4 regions of the Micromonospora sp. NPDC005087 genome follow, and region 2 is predicted to be linked to each of the others. Evidence: riboswitches for the same ligand, from Rfam matches in the RefSeq annotation. Region 2 holds a riboswitch; each other region holds the start of a gene.
The links. Region 2 has a riboswitch for cyclic di-AMP ahead of ACFYPS_RS24675 (C39 family peptidase). Riboswitches for the same ligand answer to the same signal wherever they lie in the genome.
Positions count from the first base shown of each region.

Region 1 (7,514 bases), on a different contig from region 2:
CCGCACCCTGTAGCCGGAGGGGGACTGATCCTTTCGTCGGATGGGGCGGCGTCGCTTTCTGGATCATGCAGCGTCTGCAGGTAGCCACAAGCTTCACTACTCCGATGGCTGCGCCGAGCCCACCCGACGCCGCTGATCCAGATCACGGCGCTGTCCGAGGAGCAGACGGACAACGTCTACGACGCGTCGAGGTCGGCGGAGTACGCGCATCCGGCGGGCCGCCGCCCGGCTGCGGGTGACGTTACCGAGGCGGCCGGCACCCCGTACGGCGATTACGGGCCTCGGCCGTTACGGAAGGGTTGGGAAAAGTGCGGCGATAGTCGTTGGTGATTCGCAAATAGCGCTGACCTCTTCGATTGTGTTACATCGTGGAATCCGGGCAGCGCTATTTCATGCTGCGCGTATTCGCGCTAACGAGACAGATTGGCCAGTTTGGAGCGCTCCGCACCCGGCAGGGCTCCCGGAAAATTGCGACGGCAATATGCTCCCCGACAGGCCCCTTCCACTGTCAATAGACACAAGCAAATATCTCATTCTCCATTCCGATCGACGTGCGAAGCGGGGTTCAGGAATGGGCTGCCGCAGAGTGCGGATGCGCCACCATTGGGGGACACATGGCCGTCGTCGTAGTGCTAGATATCGATGAAACTCTGCGCGAGCAGCACAGCCTGACGATCGAAGTCCGCTCGGACGACGCCGGTGTGCCCGTCGCGGTGGCCGCGCTCCGGCAGGCTCTGCTCCGACTCGAAGCGACGGGAGCCGGCGGGGAGCGGGTGGGCCCGGCCGTCGTCTCGTCACCGATCGCCTTGCCCGGCGCGCAGCTCCTCGTGATCGACTTCGGCCCGATCCCCGCCGAGCATGTCCTCGCCATACCGGAGCTGCTGGCCCGGCAACTGCGCGATGCCGGTGTGCGCGACGCTCTGGTCTCGGTGGCCCGGCGCGGCCCGAGCCACGACATCGAGGAGTTCGGCGTGTCCGCCCGGGCTTACCTGCGCGGGCCACTCGGCGCGCCGTTCGGCGACGCCCCGTGCCAACTGCCCCCGCCCCTGCTGAACGTGGCGCTCGACTGGTTGCACGCCGAGCGCGGACCCGCGGACGAGCTGAGCGCTGTCGTGCTCGGCGTGCGGGTTCCGCTCACCGCCGAGGCGGCCGGCTCGGCCACCGCCACCGTACTGTCTACTCTGCCCACAGCCATCACGGTGACCCTGCTCGCCGGCGACCTCACCAACCGGCTGGTGGCCGCGACCGTCGGCGGCTACCACGACGTGCTACCGGCGGCGGCGCTCTCCGTCGCGCAGCCGCGCGCCGACCCCGCCGACGCTGGCGACCTGGCCGGGCCGATGCACCGGTTGCGCGACAAGCTGCACGCGCACAGCGGATTGCTGGTCTGGGCCGGAGTGGACGCCGAGCCGGACAGCCGTCGGGTGAGCACGCCACAGTGGTCGCAGCGGCTCCCGAGCGACGGAAAGCCGGTGACCCGGCGGCCCGGGGTGGAGATGCTCGCCGACGCGCTCATCCCCGACGCCATGTGGTACCAGATCCTCTCCGCCGGGCACCTCGACCGGCTCGGTGGCCTGCCACCCGGGGCGACGCCGCTGCCCGGCCGGCGGGCCGAGTTGACTGTCGGGGACGCCGAACAGTGGCTGCCGGGCCACCCCGACGCCCTCGCGGTTCTCGCCCGGGGCCGCGAGCTGCTCGCCGGCTGCCTGGTCGACGAGGCGCAGGCGTGGCAGATGACGGCCGCCCGGATTCGCCGTGCCACGCCGCCCGGCGGCCGTTGACCGCACCGGGCGGGACGGTCGGCGTACCAGGGGATGCGGCAAGCGGTGCGAAGTCGCCTGGTCGCCGCGACCAGCCACCGCTCGTCTGGGCACGAACCGTCGGGACCAGCCAGATCGTCTACAGCGCCCTCGGTCACGACGTCCGGTCGTACGAGTCGCCGGGACACGTCGAACTGCTCGCCGGATCGTGGCCTGGCTCCGGCACGAGACCTGAAACGCCGGCCTGATCGGAAACGGTCCATGGTGGTCACTGCACACACTTCGATTGCCCGCAACCGCTACGCGGCTCGCCCCGCGCGGCCCGGTGAAGAAGTTCACAGGGGGTGGGCGACCGTCACCGACCGTGCCTAACGTCGGTCGGGTTCGCCAATGCGGACACCGCGACCGGCAACGCCAAATCCTGCCCCCGGTCGTCGGAACCCAGTCACCCGGGCAGGAGCGGGGGACCCAACGTTCCTCGGTGCACGTCACCTCGGGGTGAAGCCGCCACCGCGCGGCCGGGCTCCTCGGCCCGAACCCGACAGCTCACCTCGCCGGCGTGGAGGAAGCCTCACATGTCATCTGCACACACGCCCCGTCATCGACGGGTCACCACCCGCCGCGTCGCCGTCGGCACCCTGGCCGTCGGCGCTGTCACCGGCGCCGTCGCCCTCTTCGGCCCGGCCGCCCCGGCGCAGGCCGGGGTCAACTGGGACGCGATCGCCCAGTGCGAGTCCAGCGGCAACTGGCACATCAACACCGGCAACGGCTACTACGGCGGGTTGCAGTTCTCGCAGAGCACCTGGGCCGGCTACGGCGGCAAGAAGTACGCCGCCCGCGCCGACCTGGCCAGCCGCGGCGAGCAGATCGCGATCGCCGAGAAGGTGCTCGACGGGCAGGGCATCGGCGCCTGGCCGACCTGCGGCAAGAAGGGCGGCTCGTCGGGCGGCTCCGCCGCGAAGTCCGCGACGAAGAAGTCCGAGTCGACGTCCAAGCCCCGGGAGCGGTCGTCGCGCGGCGAGCAGCCGGCGACCCGCAACCACAAGCGCACCGCGCCTTCCACGGACGGCAGGACGTACCTGGTCAAGCCGGGCGACACCCTGTCCGAGATCGCCCAGGCCCATCAGGTGGCCGGCGGCTGGCAGGCCCTGTACGAGCGCAACCGTCAGGTGGTCGGCGGCGACCCCGGTCTGATCTTCCCGGGTCAGCGGCTCGCCCTCTGACACACGACGCGCGGGCGCTCGACCGGACTCCGGCCGGGCGCCCGCGGGCGTGTCGAGAAGGGGTGGGCGTCAGGCGGCCGACACGGCGGCTTCGGGACGCGCCGACCAGGCCCGGCGCGCGGTCGGAACGCCCTCAGCGGGCCGGTCAGCGGATGCGGTTGTTTCCTCGCCCCGCGTCGGAGCGACTGTGGACGGTGTGCCGGCCGCACCACGGGCCAGCCGGAGCGCCTGTTCAGCGGAGCTGCGGGCCGCGCACGGCCACGGCTGGCCGGCGCAGAGCAGGTTGCGGCAGGCGCCGTCCTCGTCCGGCTCATGTGCACTGAGCACGTCGATCGCGAGCTGCCAGAGCAGCGGGTCGGTCACGTCGCCGGGACGCTGCTCGCGCCGGCTCGGACGGTTGCTGGTGTCGTCGGACATGGTGGTCCCCCCTGGTCAGACTGATCTTCACTACGTGACCCGCTGCGGCCGTCGCCAAACCCCTCGCCGCTGTGATGTCCGGCGCTTTCGCCCCGCCGCCACCTGGTGCGGTCAGTCCGGCAGCAGCGGCACCTCGACGCCCGGATCACGGCCGAGCAGCACCGCGCGGGTGAGCGCCGCCGATCCGAACCGGTCGCGGACCGCGTCCACCGCGGCGTCCAGCTCGGCTCCCGGATTGTGGTGGAACGGCAGCTCCGGCTGGACCGGGTTGTCGTCCAGGTTGCCGACCGAGACGCCGATCAGCGTGACGCCCCGCCGGTCGATCTCGGGCAGGGCGGCCCCCAGCAGCGCCCGCGCGGCGGCGAGCAGCGGCGTGGTGTCCGCGGTCGCCTTGCGGACGGTGTGCGAGCGGGTGGCCCGGGTGTAGTCGCCGAAGCGCAGCCGCAGCATCACCGTGCGCCCGGACCGTCCGGCCGCCCGCATCCGCCGGGTGACCCGGTCGACCAGGCCGGCCAGGACGGCGTCCAGTTCCGCCGGCGCGTGTGGCGTACGGCTCAGCGCGTGCTGCGCGCCCATCGAGCCGCGTCGGCGGCCGACCAGCACGGCCCGCGGGTCGCGGTTGTGCGCCAGGGCGTGCAGGTGCCGGCCGGCGCCCGCGCCGAGTATTGACACCAGCGCCGCCTCGCCGAGCCGGGCCACCTCGCCGACGGTGCGGATCCTCCGTTCCCGCAGCTTGGCGGCGGTGACCGGGCCGACGCCCCACAGCCGCTCCACCGGCAGCGGGTGCAGGAACGCCAGCTCCGCGTCGGGCGAGACGACCAGCAGCCCGTCCGGCTTCGCCACCCCGCTGGCCACCTTCGCCAGGAACTTCGTCCGGGCCACGCCCACGGTGATCGGCAGGTGGACCCGTTCGCGGACCTCCCGGCGCAGCCGCTCGGCGATGTCGGCCGGCGGCCCGACCAGCCGGCGCAGACCGCCCACGTCCAGGAACGCCTCGTCGATGGAAAGCCCCTCGACCAGCGGGGTGGTCTGCCGGAAGATCTCGAACACCGCCCGGCTGGCCGCCGTGTACGCCGACATCCGGGGCGGCACGACGATCGCGTCCGGGCAGAGCCGCCGCGCCTGCTGGCCGCCCATCGCGCTGCGTACGCCCCGCGCCTTCGCCTCGTAGCTGGCCGCCAGCACCACGCCGCCGCCGACGATCACCGGCCGCCCCCGCAGGCGCGGGTCGTCGCGCTGCTCGACCGACGCGTAGAAGGCGTCCAGGTCGGCGTGCAGGATGCTGGCCCCGGGCGACACGTACATATGTTCGCATGGCGTTCGCGATCACCACAGTGAGCTGCGCTAACAGGGCCGCCGGTCGCTGATTTCCCCGCCCGTTGGCAGCGTGTAGTGATGAAGTGACACGGCGCTTCCGTCCGGGGCGGTCCACTGCGCCGTGCTGGTGCCGGTGCACCGCCACCCGGTGCGCTCGTAGAGGGCGGTGGCCGCGGTGTCGCTGACAGCCACGTCGAGCAGCAGGTCCGTCCCGCGCTCGGCCGCCCACCGCCGTGCCCGGGTCAGCAGAGCAGCGCCCAGCCCGGTCCCGCGGGCGGTCGGCGACACGAAGAGGCGAGTCACCTCGGCGGTCGGCCGGGCGAGCGACCCGTCCGCCGGGTCGGGCAGCCGTTGCACCGCCACGTGCCCGACGATCGCCGAGTTGGCGTCGACGGCGACCCACGCGCGCGCCGGACGGGGCTCGCGTAGCCACTGGTGCGGGTCGGCGGGCCAGTTCAGCGGGTACCGGTCGGCCCCATGGACGAGGGCGAGCGCCGCCACGCATCCGTCGAGGTCGGTGGCGCGCCGCCGCCGGATCTGCGGTGCGGTCACAGCTCGTCGAACGGGCCGGCGTACCGGAACTCGCCCCGGATCGACTCCCGCCACGCGCTCAACGGGCGGGCCTGGAAGTACTGCGGGCCCCACGGCTGCGGCGGGGTGACGCCCAGCTCGACGGCCGGTCGAAACCCGAATCGCGGGTAGTAGTCGGGGTGGCCGAGCAGCACCACCAGCGGCTCGTCCCGGGCGTCGGCCGCGCCGAGCACCGCGTGCATCAGCGCCGAGCCGACCCCGCGCCGTTGCCGGTCGGGAAGCACGCCGAGCGGCCCCACGCCGAGGGCGACCGGTTGGCCGGCCACCTGGGCGCGGGTGGCCACCACGTGCCCCACCACCTGCCCGTCCGGGTCGGTCGCCACCAGGGAGTACGCGGGCAGCCAGCCCTCGTCGGCGCGCAGCGCGTCGACCAGGGTCGCCTCGACCGGTACGCCACCGTCCGGCGCGGTGAAGGCGGCGGCGTGCACCGCGCGGATGGCGTCGACATCGGCGGGCGTCTCGCGTCTGATCAGCACCGCGCCACGATACGGGGCCCCCGGCGTCCGCCTCCAGGGGTTATCGGCGAGCGCCGGTCAGCCGACGGCGGTGGGGGAGGGCGTCGCGCTGCCGCCCTGCGGCGCCTCGGGTGCCATCAGCCGGACGATCTCCGCCCGGTCGGCCGGCGAGGGCAGGCCCCACTCCGGCCGGTAGCCGTACACCTCGTGCAGGGGAGTGGAGCCGGTGCGGCCGTCCAGGATCTCCACCGCGTCGGTGCCGATCAGGCCGGGGTGCTCCACGCCGCACGCCTCGGCGACCTTCACCAGGTCCCGGCGCAGCGTCCGCAGGTAGTTGGCCGCGCGCACCGACTTCAGCGTCGGGTCCAGCCCCCGGGCCAGCCAGGCGTTCTGGGTCGCCACGCCGGTGGGGCAGGTGTCGGTGTGGCACTTCTGCGCCTGGATGCAGCCGATCGACAGCATCGCCTCCCGACCCACGTTGACCAGGTCGCAGCCGAGCGCGAAGGCCACGATGGCGTTGTCCGGCAGGCCGAGCTTGCCGCCGCCGACGAAGACCACCTGCTCGTGCAGGTCGTGTTTGGCGAAGACCTTGTACACCCGGGAGAAGCCCTGCTGGAACGGGAGCGACACCGAGTCCGTGAAGATCAGCGGCGCGGCGCCGGTGCCACCCTCGCCGCCGTCGATCGTCACGAAGTCGACGCCCCGGCCGGTGTCCCGCATCAGGGTGGCCAGCTCCTGCCAGAAGCCCAGGTCGCCGACCGCCGACTTGATGCCGACCGGCAGGCCCGTCTCGGCGGCCAGCAGCTCCACCCAGTCGAGCAGGCTGTCGCAGTCGGAGAACTCGGCGTGTCGGGAGGGGCTGACGCAGTCCTGACCGGCCGCAATGCCCCGGGTGGCGGCGATCTCGGCGGACACCTTCGCGCCGGGGAGCAGCCCGCCGAGGCTGGGCTTTGCGCCCTGGCTCAGCTTGATCTCCAGCGCTTTCACCGGCGCGCTGGCGACCAGATCCTTCAACCGGTCCAGGCTGAACCGGCCGTGCACGTCCCGGCAGCCGAAATACGCCGTACCGAGCTGGAAGACCAGCTCACCACCGTGGCGGTGGTACGGCGACAGGCCACCCTCGCCGGTGTTCTGAAGGCAGCCGGCGAGTGCGGCACCCCTGTTCAGCGCCGCGACGGCGTTGCCGGAGAGCGAGCCGAAGCTCATCCCGGAGATGTTGACCACCGACTCCGGTCGGAACGCGCGGGCCCGCCCCCGGGCCGCGCCGAGCACCTTGGCGCAGGGCAGTCGCACGTCCTGCCCGGCGGCCGGCGTCGACGGCGGCACGGCCCGGCCGAAGGTACGGTGCTTGATGATCGGATAGCCGGGGGTGTACTCGATGTCGTTGTCCGTGCCGAAGCCGAAGTAGTTGTTCTGCTGCTTCGCCGACGCGTACACCCAGCGGCGCTGGTCCCGGGTGAACGGCCGCTCCTCGTTGTTGCCGGCCACGATGTACTGCCGAAGCTCCGGCCCGACCGCCTCCAACAGGTATCGGGCCCGCCCGAGCACCGGGAAGTTGCGCAGCAGCGCGTGGTCGCGCTGGATCAGGTCCCGCGCGGCGAGCGCGGCGACGGCAGCGGCGACGGCGGGTACGGCTCGACGGGCCCATCTCATGCCCGCCACTCTTTCCGCCCGCGCTGTCGGCCAAACCGGCTGACCGGCGACGGTGCGCTGGTCAGGCCTGCGGTTGGGTGATGTTGACCATCCAGTGG
Region 1 is NZ_JBIALB010000014.1:21,143-28,656, forward strand. Features, by position in the region: gene htpG (molecular chaperone HtpG) at 1-13, shown strand, start outside; gene ACFYPS_RS26900 (hypothetical protein) at 615-1,781, shown strand; cyclic di-AMP (ydaO/yuaA leader) riboswitch at 2,163-2,334, shown strand; gene ACFYPS_RS26905 (transglycosylase family protein) at 2,336-2,983, shown strand; gene ACFYPS_RS26910 (hypothetical protein) at 3,053-3,400, opposite strand; gene dinB (DNA polymerase IV) at 3,512-4,699, opposite strand; gene ACFYPS_RS26920 (GNAT family N-acetyltransferase) at 4,745-5,269, opposite strand; gene ACFYPS_RS26925 (N-acetyltransferase) at 5,266-5,784, opposite strand; gene ACFYPS_RS26930 (FMN-binding glutamate synthase family protein) at 5,842-7,416, opposite strand; gene ACFYPS_RS26935 (VOC family protein) at 7,478-7,514, opposite strand, start outside.
Region 1: linked by a shared signal. The riboswitch ahead of ACFYPS_RS26905 (transglycosylase family protein) and the one ahead of ACFYPS_RS24675 (C39 family peptidase) in region 2 are both predicted to bind cyclic di-AMP.

Region 2 (7,514 bases):
CGTGAACGCGGCCCTGCTCAACGACCTTTCGGGTGAGCGCAACGTCACCCTCGGTTGCCTGGCGATGGGGATGCACCCCGACGAGGTGGCCCAGCAGGCCGAAGGGATCATCGACTTCTCCGGGATCAACGAGCGGGGCGACTTCGCCAGCCTGCCGATGCGCACGTACTCGTCCGGCATGGCGGCCCGGCTGCGGTTCTCCATCGCCGCCGCCAAGAAGCACGACGTGCTGCTCATCGACGAGGCGCTCGCCACCGGCGACAAAGGCTTCCGCAAGCGCAGCGAGCAGCGGGTGCGGGAGCTGCGCGAGGGTGCCGGAACGGTGTTCCTGGTCAGCCACCAGCTCTCCTCGGTACGGGACACCTGCGAACGGACCATCTGGCTGGAATCCGGCGTCCTGCGGATGGACGGGCCCACCAACGAGGTGATCCGGGCATACGAGGCGTACGCCAACAGCAAGTAGAGTGCCGGCGAACCTCCGGCATCGACATGGCGCCATGTACCCGCGTCGCCCGCGTTGGGGCGACGCGGTTCGCGCGTTAAGGTTCATTCCGTCGCCGCCCGGGCGGAACCTTCCGTTAAACGCATCCCTGAAAGTGAGGATCCGGCAATGACGCAGGACCAGACCACTGGCCCGGACGCCACACCGGAGAGCCCGGCACCCTGGCGGCCCTCGCGGACGGTGGCCGTGGTGCTGGCCGGCGGCACCGGAACCCGACTGGGCCTCGGCATCCCGAAGCAGCTCCTGAAGATCGCCGGTAAGCCGATCATCGAGCACACCCTGGCGGTCTTCGAGGCCGCGCCGGAGATCGACGAGATCATCGTGCTGATGGCCACCGGGCACGTCGAGGACGCTCGGCAGATCGTCGAGAAGGCCGGCCTGCGCAAGGTCACCAAGGTGATCGAGGGCGGCGAGACCCGTAACGCGACCACCCGGATCGCGCTGGACGCGGTCGGCCCGGCGGACTGCAACATCCTCTTCCACGACGCGGTGCGCCCGCTGCTCAGCGGCCGGATCGTGCGCGAGTGCGTCAACGCGCTCTGGACCTACGACGCCGTGGACGTGGCCATCCCGTCCGCCGACACGATCATCCAGGTGGACGAGAACGACTGCATCACCGACATCCCGGTGCGCTCCCGGCTGCGCCGCGGGCAGACCCCGCAGGCGTTCCGCTCCCCCACCATCCGCGAGGCGTACCGGATCGCCGAGGATGATCCGGACTTCGCCGCCACCGACGACTGCGGCGTGGTGCTGCGTTACCTGCCGGGCACCCCGATCAAGGTGATCGACGGCTCGGACGAGAACATCAAGGTCACCCACCCGGTCGACGTGCACCTGGCGGACAAGCTCTTCCAGCTCGCCGCCGCGCAGGCGCCCCGGCTGACCGACCACCGCAGCTACACCGAGGAGCTGACCGGCCGCACCATCGTCGTGTTCGGCGGCAGCTACGGCATCGGCCACGAGCTGACCGAGCTGGCCCGGCGCCTCGGCGCCCAGGTCTTCCCGTTCAGCCGCTCCACCACCGGCACGCACGTAGAGCGGGCCGAGGACGTCGAGGCCGCGCTGAAGACCGCGTTCGAGGCCACCGGCCGGATCGACCACGTGGTGGTCACCGCCGGGATCCTGGAGAAGGGCGCCCTCGCCGAGATGGACGAGGAGACGATGGACCGGCTGCTCCAGGTCAACTTCGTCGGCCCGGTGACCATCGCCCGGCAGTCCCTGCCGTACCTCCAGCAGACCAAGGGCCAGCTGCTGCTCTACACCTCCAGCTCGTACACCCGGGGGCGGGCCCGCTACGCGCTCTACTCCGCCACCAAGGCCGCCCTGGTCAACCTCACCCAGGCACTGGCCGACGAGTGGGCCGACGTCGGCGTACGGGTCAACTGCATCAACCCCGAGCGGACCGCCACCCCGATGCGGACGCGGGCCTTCGGCGAGGAGCCGGAGCACACCCTGCTCGCCGCGGAGGCCGTCGCCCAGTCCTCGCTCGACGTGCTGATCTCCGACCTGACCGGCCAGGTGATCGACGTACGCCGGGCGCCCGGCGACGGTCCCTCCCCGACCGTGCCGGCCCAGTCCGGGTCGGGTCGGGTCGGTTCGCCGGCCGGTGCGGCCTCCGTGAGCTGACTGACGGCGACGGACCCGGGACGGCAGCGAACGGAGCGACATGCGTGGTGATCTGGTCCGAAAGCTGGCCGCCCGGTGCCTGAGCACCGGCCTGGCCGTGCTGGCCTTCGTCGCGGTGGCGCTGACCGGCGCCACCGGATGGGGGTTGGCGCTGGCCGTCGCCGCACTGGTCGCGGCGGCCGCCGAGCAGCGGATCCGACCCGGCGCTGACCTCGTCGCCGAGACGGCGCTGATCGGCGCCGCCGTCCTGGTCGGATACTCCCGGCGGCTGGACGACGGGCTCGACCCGGCGCTCGTCGCCACCGCGCTGGTCCTGCTGGGGCTGGTGCTGCTGGTGGGGCCGCTGCGGACCGCCGGCAACCTGGAGATCCGGGTGGCCAACCTGCCCGTGCGGGCCTGGACGCCGCTGATCGCCGACCAGCTCGGCACCGCCCTGCTCGGGCTGCTCGGCGCGGTGACTCTCGCCGCCGCGGTGGCACTGCCCGCCGCCGTGGCGCTGGTCGCCAGCCTGCTGGTGGGCGCCTGCGCCGGAGCGGTCGCACTGGACCTGGCCCGGCGTCGCTTCCGGCCAGCCGCCGGCGGTGGGGCGGTGGCCCGCGCGCTGCGCCGGCACCAGCCGGAGTTCCTGCTCTACTTCTCCGCACCGCCCGGCTCGGAGTACCAGGTCACCATGTGGCTGCCGTACCTGGAGCGGATCGGCCGGCCGTTCATGGTCGTGGTGCGCGAGCCCGATTTCCTGGGGCCGATCTCCGCCGCCACCAGCGCACCGGTGGTCTACTGCCCCACCCTCCGGGCGATGGACGAGGCGCTGGTTCCGAGCCTGCGAGCGGCGTTCTACGTCAACCACGGGGCGAAGAACAGCCACTGCATCCGGTTCACCCAACTCACCCACGTGCAGCTGCACCACGGCGACAGCGACAAGGCGCCGAGCGCCAACCCGGTGTCGGGGATCTTCGACCGGATCTTCGTGGCCGGCCCGGCGGCGATCGACCGGTACGCCCGCGCCGGGGTGCAGATCCCGGCGGAGAAGTTCGTGGTGGTGGGCCGCCCGCAGGTCGAGGCGATCGAGGTACGCCCGGAGCCGGTGCGCGGCCTGGCCCACCCGATCGTGCTCTACACCCCGACCTGGACGGGGCACCACGCCGACGCCGACTACTGTTCGCTGCCGGTCGCCGAGGAACTGCTGCGCCGGCTGCTCGAGCGCGGCGCGACGGTGATCCTGCGGGCTCACCCGTACACCGCGCAGAACCCGGCCTCGGCCCGGCAGCTCGGCCGGTTGACCGAGCTGCTGCTCGCCGACCGGGCCCGCACCGGGCGGCAGCACGTGGTCGGCGCGGCGGCCCGGGAGCTGAGCCTGACCGAATGCGTCAACCGGTCCGACGCGCTGGTCTCCGACGTGTCCGGGGTGATCTCGGACTACCTCTACTCCGGCAAGCCGTACGCCGTCACCGACATGGGCGACGAGCGCGAGCGGTTCGTGGAGAACTTCCCGCTGTCCGGGGCGGGCTACGTGCTGCGCCGGGACATGTCGAATGTGGACGAGGTGCTGACCGCTCTGCTGGACACCGATCCGGCGGCCGAGAAGCGCTGGGTCACCCGCCGTCGCTACCTGGGTGACTTCCCCGTCGAGTCGTACGCCGAGGCGTTCCTGACCGCCGCCCGCCGGGAGTTGGCGCCGGCGAAGACCCTCGCCGCCTCCGCACCGGTCTAGGGCCGCCGCCGGACGGCTCAGCGGTACGCGTCCAGCAGCGCCAGCACCGCCCCCGGGTTCTCCACGTGCGCGTTGTGCCCGAGCCCGGGCAGGGTGACGACCGGTACGCCGAACTCCTTGAGCTGCGCGTCGGTGACCATCGGGTCCTGCTCGCCGCGGGCCAGCACCACCGGCACGTCGGTCGCCGCCACCAGCGCGGCGAGGTCGGGATCGCCGACGTCGAACGCGGCCGGATCCATCGCGAGCCGCCACCGGCCGTCGACCTGGCGCAGCCCGGCGTCCACCACCGGGTGGTCCGGCGGGAGCAGACCGGCGAGCCCGGAGACGCGCAGGTAGCGACGGGCCGCCTCGCTGCGGCTGGCGAACCAGCTGATCGGGCGGGTCGCGAGTTCGGCGGCGCGGGTCAGCTCGTCGGGTGACCAGACGGCCTTGATGCCCAGCCCGACCACCGCGTCCACCGGCGATCCGGCGGCGCGGGCGGCCAGCGCCAGGCCGACCACCCCGCCCAGCGAGTGCCCGAGCACGACGATCCGGTCGTCGGGGGCGAGGCCGTGGGCGATCCGCTCGGCGAACCCGGCGAAGGAGTACGACGGCAGCGGCGCCGACCAGCCGTGACCGGCGAGGTCCGGTGCCAGCCACCGCCCCGGCCAGTGCTGCTCAAGCAGCGGCGCCCAGGGCAGCCAGACGTCGCCGGTCGCCCCCATCCCGTGCAGCAGCAGCAGGACCGGCCCGCGGCTGGTGTGACCACGCGATTCATCCACCACGGCCGCAGTCTCCCACGGTTCGCCGACGGGTACGAGAGTCCTCGTCGGCGGCACGACGGCGAACCACCTCGCGCGGTACGGCTTCACCGGCTGTCGACCACATGAAAAGACGCCGCGGGCGCCGGCCCCTTGTGGGGGACGGCGCCCGCGGCGGCTGCGCCCGGGTCAGGCGGAGTAACCCCGAGTGGCGATCCAGTTCGCCAGGTCGATCGTTGTGATCCAGTACGACGGATCGGCGGCGTTCGCCGAGTCGGCGATCCGCACGGTCCGGCCGTTGTCCTTGTAGCCCACCACGGCGATGTAGTGCCCGCCGCCGTAGGAGTGCCAGCCACCATCGGTGTCGGTGGCGTCGCCGGCGATGTTGGCCACCACGCCCCGGCCGGCGGTGATCGCCGCGACCACGTCGGCCTGGAGTCGGTCCATCTGGGCCGGGCTGGGCGCGCCGGCGAACATCCGGGTCCGGTACGGGGAGCCCTTCACCTCGGCGTTGAGCACCCGGGTGGTGTCCAGGGCCGAGTTGGTGCCCATCTCGGTGGTGCCCAGCTCGACGCCGAGCTTGTCCTGGGTGCGGTCGATCCCGGTGGCGCTGAGCGCGTTGCGGGTGGCCGCCGGGCCACAGTTGTAGTACGTGTTCTGCGCCTGGTAGTCGTAGTCGAGCACCTTGGTCGCGGGCGGCTTCGGCGCCGGCTTACGGGTCAGGTCCGGGTTGCCGGTGGCCTTGGCGGCGGGCGACGCGGCGCTGGCCGTCGGGGTGGCGGTGCTCGGCGAGGTGCTGGCCGAGGGGGCCGCTACGCGAGCCTCGCCGCGGGAGGCGACGGTGTCGCTGCGCATCTCGGCGACCGTGGTCGCGGTGTGCTGGCTGGCCGGGGCGTCGTCGGTGCCGGCGATCAGGGCGCCGGTGGTGGTCGCGAGCGCCAGGGCCGCGGCGGAGGCGGCGACGATCTGGTAGGGGCGCTCGGTGGCGAGACGACGGAGCTGACGCTTCAGGGTGTGCTTCACGGGGTCCTCCACGGATCGGGGGGAGAGCGGCACACCGGGCCGGACCGATATCCGGGCAGGCGCCAGCGCGCGGACCGTGGTCCGCGGGTGGTGAACCGCTCAGGGTTGTGCCCGGCGTGGCCGGGCGGGAGAGGCGGTGACCCGGAGGGTCAGCTCACCGGACGGATGAGCGGGGGCACCGCGGCGCCGTGGAGGCGGAGGAACAACCGAGGGGTGGAGAGGTGCTGCACGAGGATGGAACTCCTTCCGACACCGCCTACCGGGTTAGCTGACGGATTCGGGCGGGAAGATCGCCCTACCGCGGGCCGTGGCTCGCAGATTCACCCCGGACTAACTGATGGGTCCCCGGTTCGTTGATCACGATTGAGCGGGTCGGCGCGGCGTCGCCTCTTGCGATCGGTTACCGCACCGGACGGGACGACACTACTGGCCGGCTCAAGCCCTGCCAAGCCAGGTTCACCTGCGTAAACCTGAAATCGAGCGCCAATTTCTGCGCGTATTGCCACTGACGTGACTCGATGGGACAACCGGTTGCGGCGGCGCCTCCGGTCGACAACCGGACAGGCCGTCGACAATGCCGCCGCATTTGCGCGAACATTGCGCCCGACCGTTCCAGCTGCCCGATCCGGCGTCGGTGTGACCGGGCTCACGCTTCCGGTCGGGACATTTCCGGTCAGCCCACCCGCGCCGGGCGCCAGCGCGCCGCGGTCGCCGCACGGGCCGCCGCGGTCGGCGCCGGTCGGACCGGCATCCGGACCGGCCGCAACCGGGCCGCCGCTGCCCACGCCTCCTCGGCGAGCGTGCGGGCCGCCTCGGCGGCCAGTTCGGCATCGCGCCACGTGGATCGTTCGCGCTCGGCGGCGGCCCGGTGCTCGACCCACCTGCCGTCCCGGACAGCGCGGCTCAGCAGCACCTCCTGCTCGACCGGGTGTCGCCGGGGATCCCAGCCGTTGCGGTGTGCGAAAACGTCGGTGAGCTGACGCATCGACAGGTCGCCGCGCCAGTGCGCCGCCATCGCCGCGCGGTGCAGGTAGCGCTCCCGGGCGGCGTACTCCGTCGGGGAGCGCGGCGTGCGGGGGGTGGGCAGCGAACCGGCGCCGGCGAAGCGGCGCGCGGCGCGGTCCGCCTCCTCGTACCCGGCCCAGGCCCGCTCGGCCGCCTCCTGCGCGGCCAGCCAGTCGGCGCGACGTCGGCGGGCGGTCTGCGCCGCGCCGGCGGCGGCGACGGCCACCTCCTCGGCGTACCGGCGCAGGTCCGCCGCCTCGACGGCGGCCAGTTCCCGGGCCGTGGGCGCCGGGGACTCCTCGTCGGTCGGCCGGTCCCGCTCGGGGCGGGCGATCAGCACGGTGAGCACGGTCAGGGCCAACAGGAGCAGTGCCGACCAGATGGCGGCGGCCTGCGGAACCTCGGTCAGGAACCGGTAGAGGACGGTCTCCATGAACGGCACCTCGGGGGGAAGATCGCTGCGGTGGGGAGCCGCACGGCCGACCCGGGCCGGGATTCACCGTGGCGGGCCACGGGCCGACGGGCGGGGTGTGCGGAGGTACGTGATTCGACAGGCGCGGTGGCGGGACGTCGTCCCGGTGGCTCAGAGCCTCGGCGGGGCCCGGGACGCCCGGGTGGCCGGATCGGCGGTGCGCGGCGATCGCTGCGGACCGGTCCCGATCGCGGAGGCGCCGGCCTCCGCCGGCACGGCGGCCTCGACGGCGGGTGCCGCGGCGGGCGCGTCCGGCGAGATCGGCGGGGCGGTGTGGTCGACGGCGACCGGAGCCGCGAGGTCGGCGGCGCCCGTGGGGGCGACCCATCCGGACGACGGAGAGCCCGAGGACACCACCGAGGTGGGCAGCGGGACGGCCGAGGCGGGCGGGGCGGCCGACGCGGGTGACGCGCCCGAGCCGAGGGCCAGGGCGGC
Region 2 is NZ_JBIALB010000011.1:203,495-211,008, reverse strand. Features, by position in the region: gene ACFYPS_RS24695 (ABC transporter ATP-binding protein) at 1-463, shown strand, start outside; gene ACFYPS_RS24690 (bifunctional cytidylyltransferase/SDR family oxidoreductase) at 611-2,128, shown strand; gene ACFYPS_RS24685 (CDP-glycerol glycerophosphotransferase family protein) at 2,169-3,839, shown strand; gene ACFYPS_RS24680 (alpha/beta hydrolase) at 3,857-4,603, opposite strand; gene ACFYPS_RS24675 (C39 family peptidase) at 4,769-5,614, opposite strand; cyclic di-AMP (ydaO/yuaA leader) riboswitch at 5,841-5,982, opposite strand; gene ACFYPS_RS24670 (hypothetical protein) at 6,276-7,040, opposite strand; gene ACFYPS_RS24665 (hypothetical protein) at 7,191-7,514, opposite strand, start outside.

Region 3 (7,514 bases), on a different contig from region 2:
GATGGCGGGAGACGGTGTGCTCAGGAGCGATACCTTCAGCTACACCGTCCAGGCCCGGTGCGAGCCGCGGGAGGCGGCGGCCCTGCTGAGCGATCTGACCCGGCAGGGTGAGCTGCACCCGCTGATCGTCCGGGTCCGCCGGCTGCCGCCCCGGCCCGGCGCCCGGGCCAGCTACGCGATCAGCGACCGACTGGTGGCCGGCCCGCTCCGCTTCCGGACCAGCTACCAGGCGGACGTGCTGATCAGCGAGGACGACGAGATTGTGACGGTGGCCCGCCAGTGGCCGGCCACGACGGTGCGCAACCACACCCGGCTGCGTGGCGAGCCGGACGGCCTGGTCCGGGTCGACGTCGAGATCACGCTGACCGCGCCGGCCCCGCTGTTCGGGTACGCGTTCCGCCAGGCCCGGGCGGCCCACCTGGCCCTGGCCACCCGGCTGGGCGCGGCCCTGGACCGCCCCGGCGAGACCCCGCCCGCCACCTGATCGCCCGCCCCGCGCTCGGCCGCCCGCGAAGATCGTGCTCGATCCTGGATGTAGTGGCCTGCCGCCGAGAGGAGGCCACTAGATCCTGGTTGCGGCGCGATCATGGCCGGTCCGGCCCGCGACGGTGGGCCGCGCCGCCGGCCGTCGACCCCACGGCTTGTACGTGGACAGCACCGTCGCAATGATCATGAGGCTGGTCGACACGGCCGGCGCGATCACCAGGTCGGCGCGGTCCCGGGCGGGCAGGGCGGCGCCCAGCGCGCCGGCGTGCCGCAGGTTCGGGGTGAGCAGGAACAGCACCAGCCCGACCATCACCGTGGTGAGCACGAGTTTGACCACCACCCATCGGTAGCGCAGCAGGCCCCACGGGGTGAGCAGCGCGCTGGCCACGCCGACCAGCCAGACCAGCACGCTCAACGGCGCGAACAGCACGGTGCCGACCAGCGCGGCGACCGGGTAGACGACGGCCGGGTCGGCGCCGCGTTGTGCCGCGACGCCGAGCGTGAGCAGCGTCAGGTCGGCGCCGAGCCAGCCGAGCGAGGTGACCAGGTGCAGGGTGAGCAGCGCCTTGCGGGCGGTGGGCGGGATCCGACGCATACCAGGATGCTGCCCGCCGGGCCCGGTCCGGGCGTCCGACCGTCGGCGACATCCCGGGTACGTCCGCTGACGTACCCGGGGTCCGGCGCCCCGCGAGGCGGGGCGCCGGCCGGCGGGTCAGTACACCGACAGGTGCACGTGGTTGGTGTGGTCGCTGGACGGGTCGCCGCCCGCCCCGCTGTACGACTTCCACCCGCTGCTGGGCAGCCAGATCTGCCTGTACCAGATCACGTACAGCACGGCGAGCCGGTCGGCGTTGCGGATGAAGTACGCGGCCAGGTTGTTGCCGTACGTCTTGTCACCGCCGGTGGCGTCGCCGCCGAAGCCGCCCTTCTGCGCGGCGAAGTCGCACGCCCGGCCCTTCGGGTGCTCGCCGGAGCCGCCGTTGCGGTGGCAGGAGACGTACCGGGTGAAGCCGGCCGCCTTGGCCTGGTTGAGCGCGTGCAGGGTGCGCGGGGTGATGCAGCCGGAGGCCGGGGTGGGGTCGTTGACGCTGCACGACTCCGACGGCCAGGAGCCGTCGGAGTTGCGCGGCGCGGCCGTGGCGTTGGCGGTGGAGGTGCCCCGGTTCGAGCCGCCGTCGGCGGTCGTACGGGCCTTCGTGGTGGCCACGGTCAGCGCCCGTTCGGCCTGCTCCTTGCGCTTGGCCATGACCGTGACCTGCTTGCGCTGCTCACGGATCTCGCCGTCCAGGGCGATGCGGGTGCGATTGACCTCGTCCCTGGTGGCGGTGAGGTCGCGCAGCGCCCGGTCCTCGTTGGCGGCGACCGCGTCCAGCGTGACGGCCCGGTCCATGAAGCCCTCGGGGGTGCTGCTGCTGAGCAGCGCCGACACCGTGCCGAGCCGGCCGGTGCGGTAGGCCAGTCCGGCGATCTCGTCGACCTTGCCGCTGCGCGCCGTGAGTTCGATCTCGGTGGTCTTCAGCTGGGTGGCGAGCTGCTGCTGCCGCCGCACGGAGGTGTCCAGGGCGCGTTTCGCGTCCAGGTATCCCTTGCTGGCCGCCTCCAGTTGGGCCCGCAGCGCCGGGGTGCCGCCCTCTTCGTCTCCGTCGGGTGCCGCGGCGGCCCGCTGGCCGGTCGGGGGAGCGGCCGAGGCGGCGCCGGCCGGGATCGCGACGCTGAGGGCGAACATCGCGACGATCAGGGCCGCCAGTCGGGCGGCGGGTGGTCGTGCTGGTACCACTACGCATGTCCTTCCGTCAGCCGCCGACCGGGTTAGCTGACGGGTTCGGGACGGAAGATCCCTACCGCGGACGCGGATGCACCCCAGGAACATGGTTCCCCGGTTCGCCCCGTTCGGGCGATTAGGCGGCGACCGCCACCGGCGCCGGGAGGGCGCCGCCGGGTGGAGGCCGGGACCGAGCCTACCGGTGCCGATGGGACCAGTGCAGCCGATGTGACGGACGGTGCGTGCGTCGTCACGGAAAATTCCGGCCAAGCCGAGTAAAACTCCTGAAACGCACTACCATTCGACCGAACCGCACGCCCCGGGGGCCGCGCCGGGTTCGATCTGCAACGTCGCGTGCTCGATCCGGAAGTCCTCGTGCAGGGCGGTGCGTGCCGCGGTGAGCACCACTCCGACATCCGCGCCGGGCGCCATGGTCAGGTGCGCGGAGGCCACCTCCATGCCCGAGGTGAGCGTCCAGACGTGCAGGTCGTGCACCTCGACCACGCCGGGCACCGCGGCCAGCCGGTCGTGCACGGCCGTGACCTGGAGGTGCTCCGGGGCGGCCTGCACCAGGATGCGGACCGCGGCCCGTCCCAGCCGCCAGGTGCGCGGCAGGATGAACACGCCGATGGCGACCGCGACCAATGGGTCGGCCCACCACCAGTCGGTGACCTGGATGAGCAGCGCCGCGCCGATCACGCCGAGCGAGCCGAGCAGGTCGCCGAGCACCTCCAGGTAGGCGCCCTGAAGGTTGATGCTCTCCCGGGCGCCCGCGCGGAGCAGGCCGAAGGCGGCCACGTTGGCGAGCAGGCCGAGCACGGCCACCGCGAGCATCGGACCGGCCAGCACCTCGTGCGGGTCGCCGAACCGGCGGATCGCCTCGATCACCACGTAGACCGCGACACCGGAGAGCAGGACCGCGTTGGCCAGCGCGGCGAGCACCTCGAGTCGGTAGAGCCCGAAGGTGCGTTGCGGGTCGCCGGTGGCCCGCCGGGTGGCGGTGATCGCGGCGAGCGCCATCCCGATGCCGAGCACGTCGGTGAACATGTGGCCGGCGTCGGAGAGCAGGGCCAGGGAGCCGGTGTGGAACGCGGCCACCGCCTCGACCACCATCAGGGCGGCGAGCAGCCCGAACGCTGTCCAGAGCCGCCCCCGGTGCTGGTGCGCGGCGTTGGTGACCGACCCGTGGTGGTGGTCATGACCTGCGCCCACGAGACCACCCTCCGCCGTCGATCGGGACCGGGTCAAATGTATGCTCACATCGCTATGTATGCAAGTGTACGGCAGGTCGCCGACCCGCGAGGGGCGCCGCCGCAGGTCAGCCCGTCGGGTCGATGGTGGTGAGGCGCTGGGTAGCGCGGGAGAGCGCGACGTAGAGGGTGCGTACCCCGGCGCCCGGATCCGCCCGGATCTCGCTCGGGGCGATCAGCACCACCCCGTCGTACTCCATGCCCTTGGCCTCCAGGCTGGTCACCACCTGCAGCCGCGGCGCACCGAGCGCGCCGAGCCAACCGGCGACCTCGTCGCGGCGGGGGACCGGGGTGATCACCCCGACCGTGCCCTCCACCTCGGCCAGCAGGCCGGTGGCCGCCTCCACGGTCGCGGTCTCCAGCTCGGTGGCGGGCACCACCAGCTCGACCGGATCGACCCCGGTGGAGCGGACGGCGGTCGGCAGCGGCAGGTCGGGATAGATCCGGCGGATCTCCGCCGCCGCCACCGCGAAGATCTCCGCCGAGTTGCGGTAGTTGGTGGTCAGCGTGAAGTCGTGCCGCTTGCGTCGGCCCAGCGCCTGGTCCCGGGCCCGGTTCAGCTCCTCCGGGTCACCGGTCCACGCGGTCTGCGCCGGGTCACCCACCACCGTCCAGGAGGCCAGTCGGCCGCGCCGACCGACCATGCGCCACTGCATCGGCGAGACGTCCTGCGCCTCGTCCACCACCACGTGCGCGTACTCCCGGTAGTCCGCCGGCCGCTCCCGGGCCGCCGCCCGCGCGGCCCGCTGCCGGTCGCCGAAGCTGCTCAGCTCGCGGACCCCGCCCGCGAGCTGGAACGGGTCACGTCGGGCGCGGGCCGGCTGCGCCGGCTTGCCGAGCAGCGCGTCCAGCTCGTCCAGCAGCGCCACGTCGGCGATGGTCAACCCGGCGGCGTCCAGATTCTGGTACGCCGCGCTGAGCAGCCGGATCTCGGCGGTGGAGAGGATCCCACCCGCGTACCGGCGCAGGCGATCCGGTCGGGCCAGCCAGCCGAGCACGTGCCGGGGGTGCAGCCGTGGCCACCACGCCTTGAGAAACTCCCGGAACTCCGACCGCTCGGCGATCTCGTCCTCGAAGGCCCGCTGCTCCGGCAGCCGGCCGATGCCCAACCGGCGAGCCTGTGCCCACAGCGCGGCGAAGACACCGTCGAAGCCGGCCCGACGGACCTCGTTGCGCCGGGCACCCCGGTTCAGCACGCGGTCCCGGATCCCGTCCAGTTCGGCCCGGTCCAGCCGCAGCAGCGTGCCGCGGTAGAGCAGCCGCAGCTCGCCCGGGCCGCCCGGCACCGCGTCCCGCACCGCGCGTTCCAGCACCCGGCGCATCCGCAGCGAACCCTTCACCGCCGCCACCTCGGGTGAGTCGGTGCGGGTGGCGGTCATCCCCGGGAATAGGGTGCCCAGCGAGTGCAGGGTCGCGGTGTCCTCGCCGAGCGAGGGCAGCACCGAGGCGATGTACTCCACGAAGACCGAGGACGGGCCGACCACCAGGATGCCGCCGCCCGCGTACCGGCTGCGGTCGGAGTACAGCAGATAGGCGGCCCGGTGCAGGGCGACCGCGGTCTTGCCGGTGCCCGGGCCGCCGGCGACGATCGTCACCCCGGAGCCGGGCGAGCGGATCGCCTCGTCCTGCTCCCGCTGGATGGTCGCCACGATGTCGCGCATGCCCCGGCCGGTGGCCCGGGACAGGGTCGCCAGCAGCGCGCCGTCGCCGACCACCGTCATCCCCTCGGGAGCGGCGGTCGGGTCCAGTAGGTCGTCCTCGATCCGGGTGACCCGCTCGCTGCGGGACTGGATGGTGCGCCGGCGCACCACGCCCTGCGGCTGGGCCGGGGTGGCCTGGTAGAAGGCGGCGGCGGCCGGTGCCCGCCAGTCGACGACCAGCGTCGTCGCGTCCTCGTCGCGGATGCCGAGCCGACCGACGTGCAGCACCTGCCGGTCCCGCAGGTCCAGACGGCCGAAGACCAGCCCCTCGTGCTCGGCGTCGAGGGTGTGCCGCCGCTGCGCGGCGTGGAAGACCATCGCGTCGCGCTCGACGAGCGCGCCGAAGGTGCCCACCCGGGCCATCCGGTAGCCGTCCCGCTCGGCGCGGACCGCCGACCGCCGCAGTTCGGCGAGTCGGGCGTACACCCGGTCGAGGTGCCGTTGCTCGACGGCGATCTCCTGCTCCAGGGCGGTCTGGTCGGTCAACGCACGCTCCTTCGATGTCGCCGGCAAGCGGCGCGAACCGCGCGGGCCAACCGCAGAAGGGTACGGCCCTGGGCCCGGCCTCCCGCGCCCGAGGTGCGGGAACGTGGTCAGACACCCGTCCCGGCGGGGGTCGTGCCGCTCGCGCGGGGCGCCGGCTCGGCGAGCACCCGGCTCAGGACGCCCGTCAGCGCGGCGTTCACCTCGTGCGGGCGTTCCATCATCAGCATGTGCCCGGCCCCCGGGCAGACGGTCAGGTCGGTGGCCGGCAGTACCGCGGCGATCGACTCGGCGCACGGCGGCGGGGTCAGCCGGTCCCGGTCGCCGACCAGCGCGGCCGCCGGCAGGTGGGCCAGCGCGGCGAGGGTGTCCAGCCGGTGCTGGGCGCCGATCGAGGCGCGGAACCCGCCGATCGAGCGCAGCGAGGCGCGGGCCACCGCCGAGGTCACCAGCCGGATGTCGGCCGGATCGCAGCGGTCGCCGAAGAGCATCCAGCGGATGCTCGGTTGCAGCGCGCGCAGCAGCGCCCGGGGTGCGCGCCACGAACCGCACCGGGCCAGCACCCCGGCGCCGGTCGTCTCGGCCAGCCGGATCAGCCGGGCGATCCGGGGCGAGAGCCCGTAGACGGTGTGCGTGTGCCCCTCGGCGGTGGTCGAGACGAAGACCAGGCCGGCGGTCCGGGCGGCGAAGTGCGCCGGGTGGCGGTGCGCGTACTCCATGATCGTCATGCCGCCCATCGAGTGCCCGACCAGGACCACCCGCCCGGTCGGCGCGACCGCGTCGAGCACCGCGAGCAGGTCGTCGCCGAGCTGGGCCAGGGTGGCAGTGGGCAGCGGCATGCAACTGGACCGGCCATGCCCCCGCGCGTCGTAGGTGACCACCCGCACCGCGTCGCCGGACGACCCGGTGAGGGCGTCGACCTGCCGGTGCCAGCTGCGCCCGTCCAGCGTCCAGCCGTGCAGCAGAACGGCGGTGACCGGGGCGTCCGTCGGCCCCGTCGCCTCGACGTGCAGGCGTACCCCGTCGGGCAGACCGACCTCGAACCGCTCCGGCATCGCCACCTCCCAGGGCCGCCCGGCACGAACCGCACCGGCATACCCGGCGGTAACACCGGCTACCCGCCATGACACCACGCCAATCACGCGCAGAGAACATTCCCGACCCCGCCCGTGGCCACCCCACAGCGGGCCAAGCTGAACGGCATGGGGTCGTCGGGGGCAACGCCCGGACCGCCGGTGGGTGGACCGTCGGCACCGGGGCGGCAGGCCGGTGGTACGCCGCGCGCCGCGCTGGCCGAGCTGCTCGCCGGTAACCGGCGGTTCGTCAGCGGCCAGCCGGTGCACGGACACGACGTCACCGCCGCCGCGGCCGCCTCGGGCGACCAGCAGCCGTACGCGGTGGTGCTCGGCTGTATCGACTCGCGGGTGCCGCTGGAGGCGATCTTCGATCAGACCTTCGGCGCGATCTGCGTGATCCGCACCGGTGGGCACGTGCTGGACCGCGCGGTGTGCGGCTCGATCGAGTACGTGGTCGGCCAGCTCGGCGTACCGCTGGTGATGGTGCTCGGCCACGAGCGGTGCGGCGCGGTGGGAGCCGCGGTGGACGCGCTGCGCGCCGGGGTGCGTCCCGCCGGGTCGCTGGCCCACCTGGTGGACGAGATCGCTCCGGCGGTGACCGAGGCGGGGCTGGACGACCCCGCGGTGCATCCGCTGGCGATCCGCCGGCACGTCCGGCGCACGGTGCGGACCCTGCGCCACGACGACCTGCTGGCCGGGCCGGTCGCCGCGGGCGGGGTGGCCGTGGTCGGCGGTCTCTACGACCTGGCCACCGGGG
Region 3 is NZ_JBIALB010000003.1:209,603-217,116, forward strand. Features, by position in the region: gene ACFYPS_RS09185 (SRPBCC family protein) at 17-484, shown strand; gene ACFYPS_RS09190 (hypothetical protein) at 563-1,081, opposite strand; gene ACFYPS_RS09195 (coiled-coil domain-containing protein) at 1,199-2,263, opposite strand; cyclic di-AMP (ydaO/yuaA leader) riboswitch at 2,269-2,401, opposite strand; gene ACFYPS_RS09200 (cation diffusion facilitator family transporter) at 2,543-3,460, opposite strand; gene ACFYPS_RS09205 (AAA family ATPase) at 3,567-5,684, opposite strand; gene ACFYPS_RS09210 (alpha/beta hydrolase) at 5,792-6,736, opposite strand; gene ACFYPS_RS09215 (carbonic anhydrase) at 6,917-7,514, shown strand, end outside.
Region 3: linked by a shared signal. The riboswitch ahead of ACFYPS_RS09195 (coiled-coil domain-containing protein) and the one ahead of ACFYPS_RS24675 (C39 family peptidase) in region 2 are both predicted to bind cyclic di-AMP.

Region 4 (7,514 bases), on a different contig from region 2:
GAGCCGGTAGCTGCCGGCCGAGGGCACCTCGGCGAGGAAGGTGACAGCCGGACCGGGCGGGGTGCGCCCGTCGCCGGGTGTCCCCTCCGGGTGCACGTGCAGGTATGCCAGGTCACCCCGGCGCAGCGCCACGAGATGGCCGTACGCGCCCAGGTAGGGCTCCAGGTCGGTCACCGGCCGCCCGTCCCGGCTGACGGTCAGTGTGAGCGGCGAGGTCCGGCCGGGCTGCACCGCGCCGGCCAGGGTGACCGTGTAGCCGTCGACGGTCGTGCTGGTCGCCGGCGCGGGCAGCGGCCGTTCGGCCAGCGTTCCGGGGACCGTCACGTCCACCCCGAGGGTCAGCGGCTCTCCCCCGGTCGGGGCGAAGTCGGCGAACGCCCGCCACTGCCCGGGGCCGGCCAGTGGGGTGGCGACGCGCCACGTGCCGTCCGGGGCCAGGTCGGGATGCACGTGGCGGAAGCCGGAGAGGTCCCGCCGAGCGACGATGAGATGCATCCGCTTGTCGTGCGCCACGTCGAACCGGGTCACCGGTCGGCCGTCCGGGCCGCCGATCCGAAAGGCGAACTCGCCGGCCGGCGCGGCGACCGGTTCGAGGGTGTAGCCGCGGTCGGCGACGAGCAGGCCGCCGGGGAGCCGGTCGGCCGCCTCATCGTGCTCTCCGTGGCCGGCCGGGCCCGGCTCGTGGGCGGCCCCGTCGTCGTGCCGGTTCTCGGCGACCGGGGCGGCGGGACCGGCCACCTGACCGATCCCGTACGCCGCGCCGAAGACCGCCGCGAGGCCGAGGGCGAATCCGCCCAGTCTGGTCACCGTATTCATGCCGGGCCTCTCGATCAGGCGTCGACGAGGTCGTAGCCGGCCTCGTCGACGGCGGTCCGGACGACTTCCACGTCCAGCGGCTGGTCACTGCTGACGGTGACCCGGCCGGTGGCCAGGTCGACCTGAACCTCGCGCACACCCGCGATGGCGCCGACCTCGGCGCTGACCGAGCTGACGCAGTGCCCACAGGTCATGCCCTGCACCTGGTACGTCGTGTTGACCATCGAACCGTCTCCCTCCGCCACCTCCGAGCCTATACCCCCCAGGGGTAAATCGAAGGCGGACGTCTGTCCTTGTGTTGTACCGGTACCCGGTGGGGGTATCCCCGACAGAAAGGGACAGTACCATACCCCCCGGGGGTAGGCTACCCTGGTCGCCATGACCGCACCCACTCCGATCCGCGGATACACCGCCAGCAAGGATCAACTGCTCGCGCGGCTCCGCCGTGTCGAGGGGCAGGTCCGGGGCATCGAGAAGATGGTCGACGACGACCGCTACTGCATCGACGTGCTCACCCAAATCTCCGCGATCCAGGCCGCGCTGGACAAGGTGGCGCTGGGGCTGCTCGACGGGCACGCGCGGCACTGCATGCACGAGGGCGCCGCCGAGGGCCGGGCCGACGAGATGGCCACCGAGATGATGGCGGCGGTCGGCCGGCTGATGAAGCGCGGCTGAGACCGGGTGACGCTCGCCCGGTCCGACCGGACCGGGCCGTCACTCGGTCTCCGGGTCGAGGCGTACCCCACGCAGCAACTGGGCGTTGAGCGCCACCACGATGGTGGACGCGGACATCAGCACCGCGGCCAGCGCCGGGCTCAACGCCACCCCGGCCCACGCCAGCACCCCGGCCGCCAGCGGCAGCGCCACCACGTTGTAGCCCGCCGCCCAGGCCAGGTTCTGCCGCATCTTCCGGTACGACGCCCGCGAGAGCCGGACCACGGCACCGACCCCGCGCGGGTCCGACGAGGCCAGCACCACCCCGGCGGACTCGATCGCCACATCGGTGCCCGCGCCGATCGCGATGCCGACGTCCGCCCGCGCCAGCGCCGGCGCGTCGTTCACCCCGTCGCCGACCATCGCCACGGTCAACCCCCGCCGCTGAAGCTCGGCCACCCGGCCGTCCTTCTCCGCCGGCAGCACCTCGGCGAAGACCTCGTCGACACCCCGCCGGAAACCCAGGTCGGCGGCGACCGCCTCGGCCACCGGACGGGCGTCACCGGTGATCATGGCGATGGCGCGGACGCCCGCGGCGCGCAGCTCGACGATGGCCTCCCGGGCCTCCGGACGTACCTCGTCGGTCAGCGCGAACGCGCCGAGCACGGCGTCCGGCGGCCGTACCAGGTACAGCACCGCGGCGCCCCGCGCCGACCAGTGGCCGATCGCCGCCTCCAGCTCGGCCGGGAGCGACAGGCCCAGCTGCCGCAGCAGCGCCGGACCGCCCACCGCGTACTGCGTACCGTCGACGGTGGCCTGCACCCCGCGCCCCGGCAGCGACCGGAACCCGACGGCCGGGGCCGGTCCGACGCTCCCGGCCGCCGCCACGATCGCCCGAGCCAGCGGATGCTCGCTGTCGGACTCCACGCCGGCCGCGATCCGCAGCACCTCGTCCCGCGCGACGCCGGGTGCCGTCGCCAGGTCGGTGACCACGTGCTCGCCCCGGGTCAGGGTGCCGGTCTTGTCGAACAGCACCGCGTCGACGGTCCGCATCCGCTCCAGCGCCAACCGGTCCTTGACCAGGATCCCGGACCGCGCGGCCAGTGCGGTGGAGAGCGCGACGACCAACGGAATGGCCAGCCCGAGCGCGTGCGGGCAGGCGATCACGAGGACGGTGACCGCGCGGACCACCGCCTCGTCGGGCCGGCCCAGCGCGGTCCAGACCAGCACGGTCAGCACGGCGGTGCCGGTGGCCAGGTAGAACAACGCGGCCGCGAACCGGTCCGCCAGCAGCTGGGCCCGCCCGCCGGAGCGCTGCGCCTGCGCGACCATCCGCTGGATGCCGGCGAGCGCGGTCTGCTCACCCAGCGCCTCGACGCGGACCCGGATCGCCGAGTCGGTGGCGACGGTGCCGGCCACCACCCGGTCCCCTGCCGACCGGGCGACCGGACGCGACTCTCCGGTGATCATCGACTCGTCCAGCTCGGCGCCGCCGTCGACGATCCGCCCGTCCGCCGGAACCCGCCCACCCGGCCGGACCAGCACCACCTCGCCGACCCGCAGCTCGGTCACCGGCACCGGCTCGACCCGCCCGTCCGCCGCCACCCGCTCGGCATCGTCGGGCAGCAGCGCGGCCAGTGCCGCGAGCGCGCCCCTGGCCTGACCGATGGCCTTCATCTCCTGCCAGTGCCCGAGCAGCATGATGGTGACCAGCGCGGCAAGCTCCCACCAGAAATCCAGGTCGAAGGCGCCCACGCTGGTGGCCAGTGACGCGGTGTAGGCGACGGTGATGGCCATCGCGACCAGCAGCATCATGCCCGGCGCCCGATCGCGGACCTCGCGGACCGCGCCGACCAGGAACGGCCAGCCGCCCCACCAGAACACCACCGAGCCGAGCACGGGCCCGACCCAGGACCGGCCCGGGACGTCCAGCCCGAGGCCGAGCCGGTCCAGCACCAGGTGGCTGGTCAACACCACCGGCACGGTGAGCACGAGGCAGACCCAGAACCGGCGGCGGAACATCGCCGGATCGTGCCCGGCGTGCTTGTCGTGCTGATGTGGCCCGCCGTCGGCGTGTCGCTGGTGGCCACCGGGCCCGGCGTGGCGCTCGTCGACGGCGGGACGATCGGGGTCGGGCGGCGACGGAGCGGGCATGACTCCAACATGCCGGTCCGGAACCCGCCACGCGAGCGGTTCGACCACCCGACACTCCGGCACGACCTGCGTCCCCGGGTCGGGCTGGTTAGCATTCCGACGATGGCCCTCCGGATCCCGCTACGCAGTTGGGCAGAGGTGCCGCCACGTTGTGGCGTCACCTCCCGCCGACCGGGCCGAGCTTTCACCCTGCGTGGTCACGAGGTCGCCGTCCAGCGATCCGGCGCGCTCGTCGCCGCTTTCCCGCGGCGGCGGTGAACCGACCGGCCCGTCGGCACGTACCCCGCACCGGATCGTTGGGAGTCTCGCATTGGGTTCCGACCACACCCGCTCCGCTCCGTCCGCCCCACCCCGGGTGCGACGGATCCTCGTCGCGACGGTGGTGCCCCTCTTCGTCGCGACCGTGCTCGCCGCGGTCGTGCTCTGGCCTCGCGACGGGTCACCGCGGACCGACGGCGGTGCGAACGTGCCGCGCTACCACGGCACGGTGACCCGGGTGGTGACCGAGCCGTGCCCAGCGGCGGCGCCGAACCCCGAGGGCACACCGAGCGTCGGGGACGGGCCGTGCGGCACGGTGGACGTCCGGGTGAACGACGGGCCGGCCTCCGGCCAGCGGATCCAGACACCCGTGCCCGCCGGACCCGGCGCGCCCCGGGTCGAGGTCGACGACGAGGTCATCCTGGTGGAGCTGACCGACCCGACCGATCCGACCGCCAGCAGTTGGAACATCGCCGAACACCAGCGCGGCGCGCCGCTGCTGTGGCTGGCGGTGATCTTCGCCGCCGCGATCGTCGCGTTCGGCCGGTGGCGGGGCCTGGCCGCTCTGGCCGGGTTGGCCGCCAGCTTCGCCATCCTGCTCACCTTCGTGCTGCCCGGAATCGGCGCCGGCCGGTCGCCGCTGCTGGTAGCGGTGGTCGGTGCCGCGCTGATCATGTTCGTGGTGCTCTACCTGACGCACGGGGTCAGCGCGCAGACCTCGGTCGCGGTGCTCGGCACCCTGGGCAGCCTGGTCCTCACCGGCGTACTGGCCACCATCGTCAGCGGCGCCACGCACCTCACCGGCTTCGGCAGCGAGGACGCCACCACCCTGTCGATGTTCCAGGCCGACGTGGACCTGCACGGCCTGCTGCTCGCCGGGATCATCATCGGCTCGCTCGGGGTGCTCGACGACGTGACCGTCACCCAGGCGGCCACCGTGACCGAGCTGGCCAACGCCAACCCCGGGCTGACCCGGTTGCAGCTCTACCGGGCGGCGACCCGGGTCGGCCGGGCGCACATCGCCTCCACCGTCAACACCATCGTGCTGGCGTACGCGGGCGCCTCGTTGCCGCTGCTGCTCCTGCTCACCGCTGACTCGCGACCGATCGGGCAGATCCTGACCAGCGAGTTCCTCGCGCAGGAGATCGTCCGCAGCGGGGTCGCCACGCTCGGGCTGATCGCCGCCGTACCGCTGACCACCGGGCTGGCCGCGATGGTGACCGCAGCCGGCCGGCAGACCACCGCGCCCGCCGCCGAAGCGCCCGCCCCGCGACCCCAGCCCGACCGCGCCGAGGCACTGGCGGCGCTGAGCTCCCCGCGCACGGATCGGCCCGACCTCACGTCGCCCGACCCGACGCGGACCACACCCTCATCCACCGCCACCGACCGGTGGCCAGAGCCGAACAGGAGCACGGATACGGCATGGTGACACTCCTCAACGTGACCACGTCGGGCGTCCGCCCTGAGAACCGCATCACTGGTCACTCAGCGCCATGGCGAAATGACGCTTTTAGTCGGTATCAGGGCGTAGCTCAGCCGGTGGGCTCTCGGGTAACCTCACTGCCGGTTACCGATGAAGGCGCGAAGCGGCGCCTGCGGTGCCACCGCCCAATCGCCAACCGGCGAGCCGGGAACCCAGGTACGTGGGGTGAATCCGCGACAGCGGTAGGGGCCACTTCCGCCCCGAACCCGTCAGCTAACCCGGTCGGCGGTCGACGGAAGGGAACATTGTGACGGCACCCCTACGCCGCTGGTTGACACCCGTGGTGGCCGTGATCGCCGCACTGACCGTGCTCGCCGGGCCCCTCCCGGCGCAGGCCGCCCCGACGACCCCCACACCGTCCGGGCACGAGGAGGACGGCGAGCCCCAGCTGCTCAACGACGTGATCGAGCAGACCAACCGCAAATTCTCCGCGGCCAAGTCCAAACTGAACACGTCGAAGAAGAAGCAGCTGCAGCTGGCGCTGGATGTCGACCGGGCCAAGGCCGACCTGAACGCACTGGCGCCGCAGGTCGGGCAGATCGCCGCCCAGTCGTACCGCACCGGCCGGATCGGCCCGCTGGCGATGCTGCTGGAGAGCGAAGCCCCGGACTCGTTCGTCCAACGTGCCGCCGCACTCGATGAGATGAACATGGTCAACGAGAAGAAGCTCGCCGAGGTCAACGCGGTGAAGACCCGCGCTGAGCAGGCCAAGCTGGCCCTCGACGCGGAGGTCCGCGAGCAGCAGAAGCAGACCGCCCTGATGGCCAAGGAGAAGCGCGAAGCGGACAAGGCCCTCGCCCTGGTCGGTGGGAAGGGCTTCACCGGCGGGCTGGTGTCGGCCACCTCACCGGTCGCCCGGCTCGGCCCGGGCCGGACCGCCGACGGCGACTGGAAGTCCGAGTCGTGCAGCCAGAACGACCCGACCACGTCCGGCTGCGTCACCCCGCGCACGCTGCACGCGTACAAGGAGGTCAAGCGGGCCGGATTCAACCGGTTCGTCGGCTGCTACCGATCCGGGGGGCCGTGGGAGCACCCGAAGGGCCGCGCCTGCGACTGGTCTCTGCAGAAGAGCGGCTTCAGCCCGTGGCACAACGAGGACACCCGGACGTACGGCAACAACGTCGCCGCGTTCCTCATCCGCAACGCCGACCGGCTCGGCATCTACTACGTGATCTGGAACCGGCAGATCTGGTTCCCGGCGACCGGCTGGAAGTCGTACAGCGGGCCGTCGAACCACACCGACCACGTACACATGTCGCTGCTCTGACCCACGCTCTCCGTCGAGGGCCGTTCCGCGTGACGCGGAGCGGCCCTCGACGCGTTCAGGCGGCGGGCGCGGCCGGACCGACCGGCGTGCTGGCGTCGATCGGTCCGTCGAGCGTCGTGGCCGGCACGGCGGCCACCGGACGCACCACTCCGGCGGCCAGCCGGTACGACACCCCTACCACCGCGCACCGCCCCCGCTCCACCTCGGTGGCCAGCACGGGCGACTGCCCGAGCAGCGCCTCGACGGTCTGTGCGATGTGGATGTCGACGATGCGGCCGATGTCGTCCACCCCCTCCGCCTCGGCCCGACGCAGGCTGGGCAGCACGGCGTCGACCACCGCGCCCAGGTGCCCCTGGGGCGGGTTGCCGGTGGCTGCCGACTCACGGGCGGCCTGCACCGCACCGCACGAGTCGTGGCCGAGCACCACCACCAGCGGGGTGCCGAGCACGGTCACCGCGTACTCCACGCTGCCCAGCACCTCCGGGCCGGTGGTGTGCCCGGCGGTACGGACCACGAACAGGTCGCCCAGCCCACGATCGAAGATGATCTCGGCGGCCAACCGTGAGTCGGAGCAGCCGACGATCACCGCGAAGGGGTGCTGCCCGTCGGCCACCGCGGCCCGGTGTCCGGCATCCTGGTTGGGGTGGCGGGGTGCGCCGCGGACGAAGCGCCGGTTCCCGGCGATCAGCTCGGCGTACGCCTGGGCCGGCTCGGTGAGTGCCGGCGTCGGGTCGGCAGTACGCTGCGAACCCGGCTGCTGGCCGGGTGTACCGGGACGGCTCATCCCCGCACCTCTTTCCACGCGTTGACCTGCTCAACCGACTCATCAGCGGGGCGGCGGCGGGCGCTGGTCCGGGTTCCACGGTCACACGCACCACAAGA
Region 4 is NZ_JBIALB010000002.1:137,428-144,941, reverse strand. Features, by position in the region: partial or broken gene ACFYPS_RS05635 (hypothetical protein) at 1-816, opposite strand, end outside; gene ACFYPS_RS05630 (heavy-metal-associated domain-containing protein) at 831-1,040, opposite strand; gene ACFYPS_RS05625 (metal-sensitive transcriptional regulator) at 1,195-1,491, shown strand; gene ACFYPS_RS05620 (heavy metal translocating P-type ATPase) at 1,531-3,624, opposite strand; gene ACFYPS_RS05615 (YibE/F family protein) at 3,935-5,311, shown strand; cyclic di-AMP (ydaO/yuaA leader) riboswitch at 5,478-5,608, shown strand; gene ACFYPS_RS05610 (coiled-coil domain-containing protein) at 5,613-6,632, shown strand; gene ACFYPS_RS05605 (carbonic anhydrase) at 6,688-7,416, opposite strand.
Region 4: linked by a shared signal. The riboswitch ahead of ACFYPS_RS05610 (coiled-coil domain-containing protein) and the one ahead of ACFYPS_RS24675 (C39 family peptidase) in region 2 are both predicted to bind cyclic di-AMP.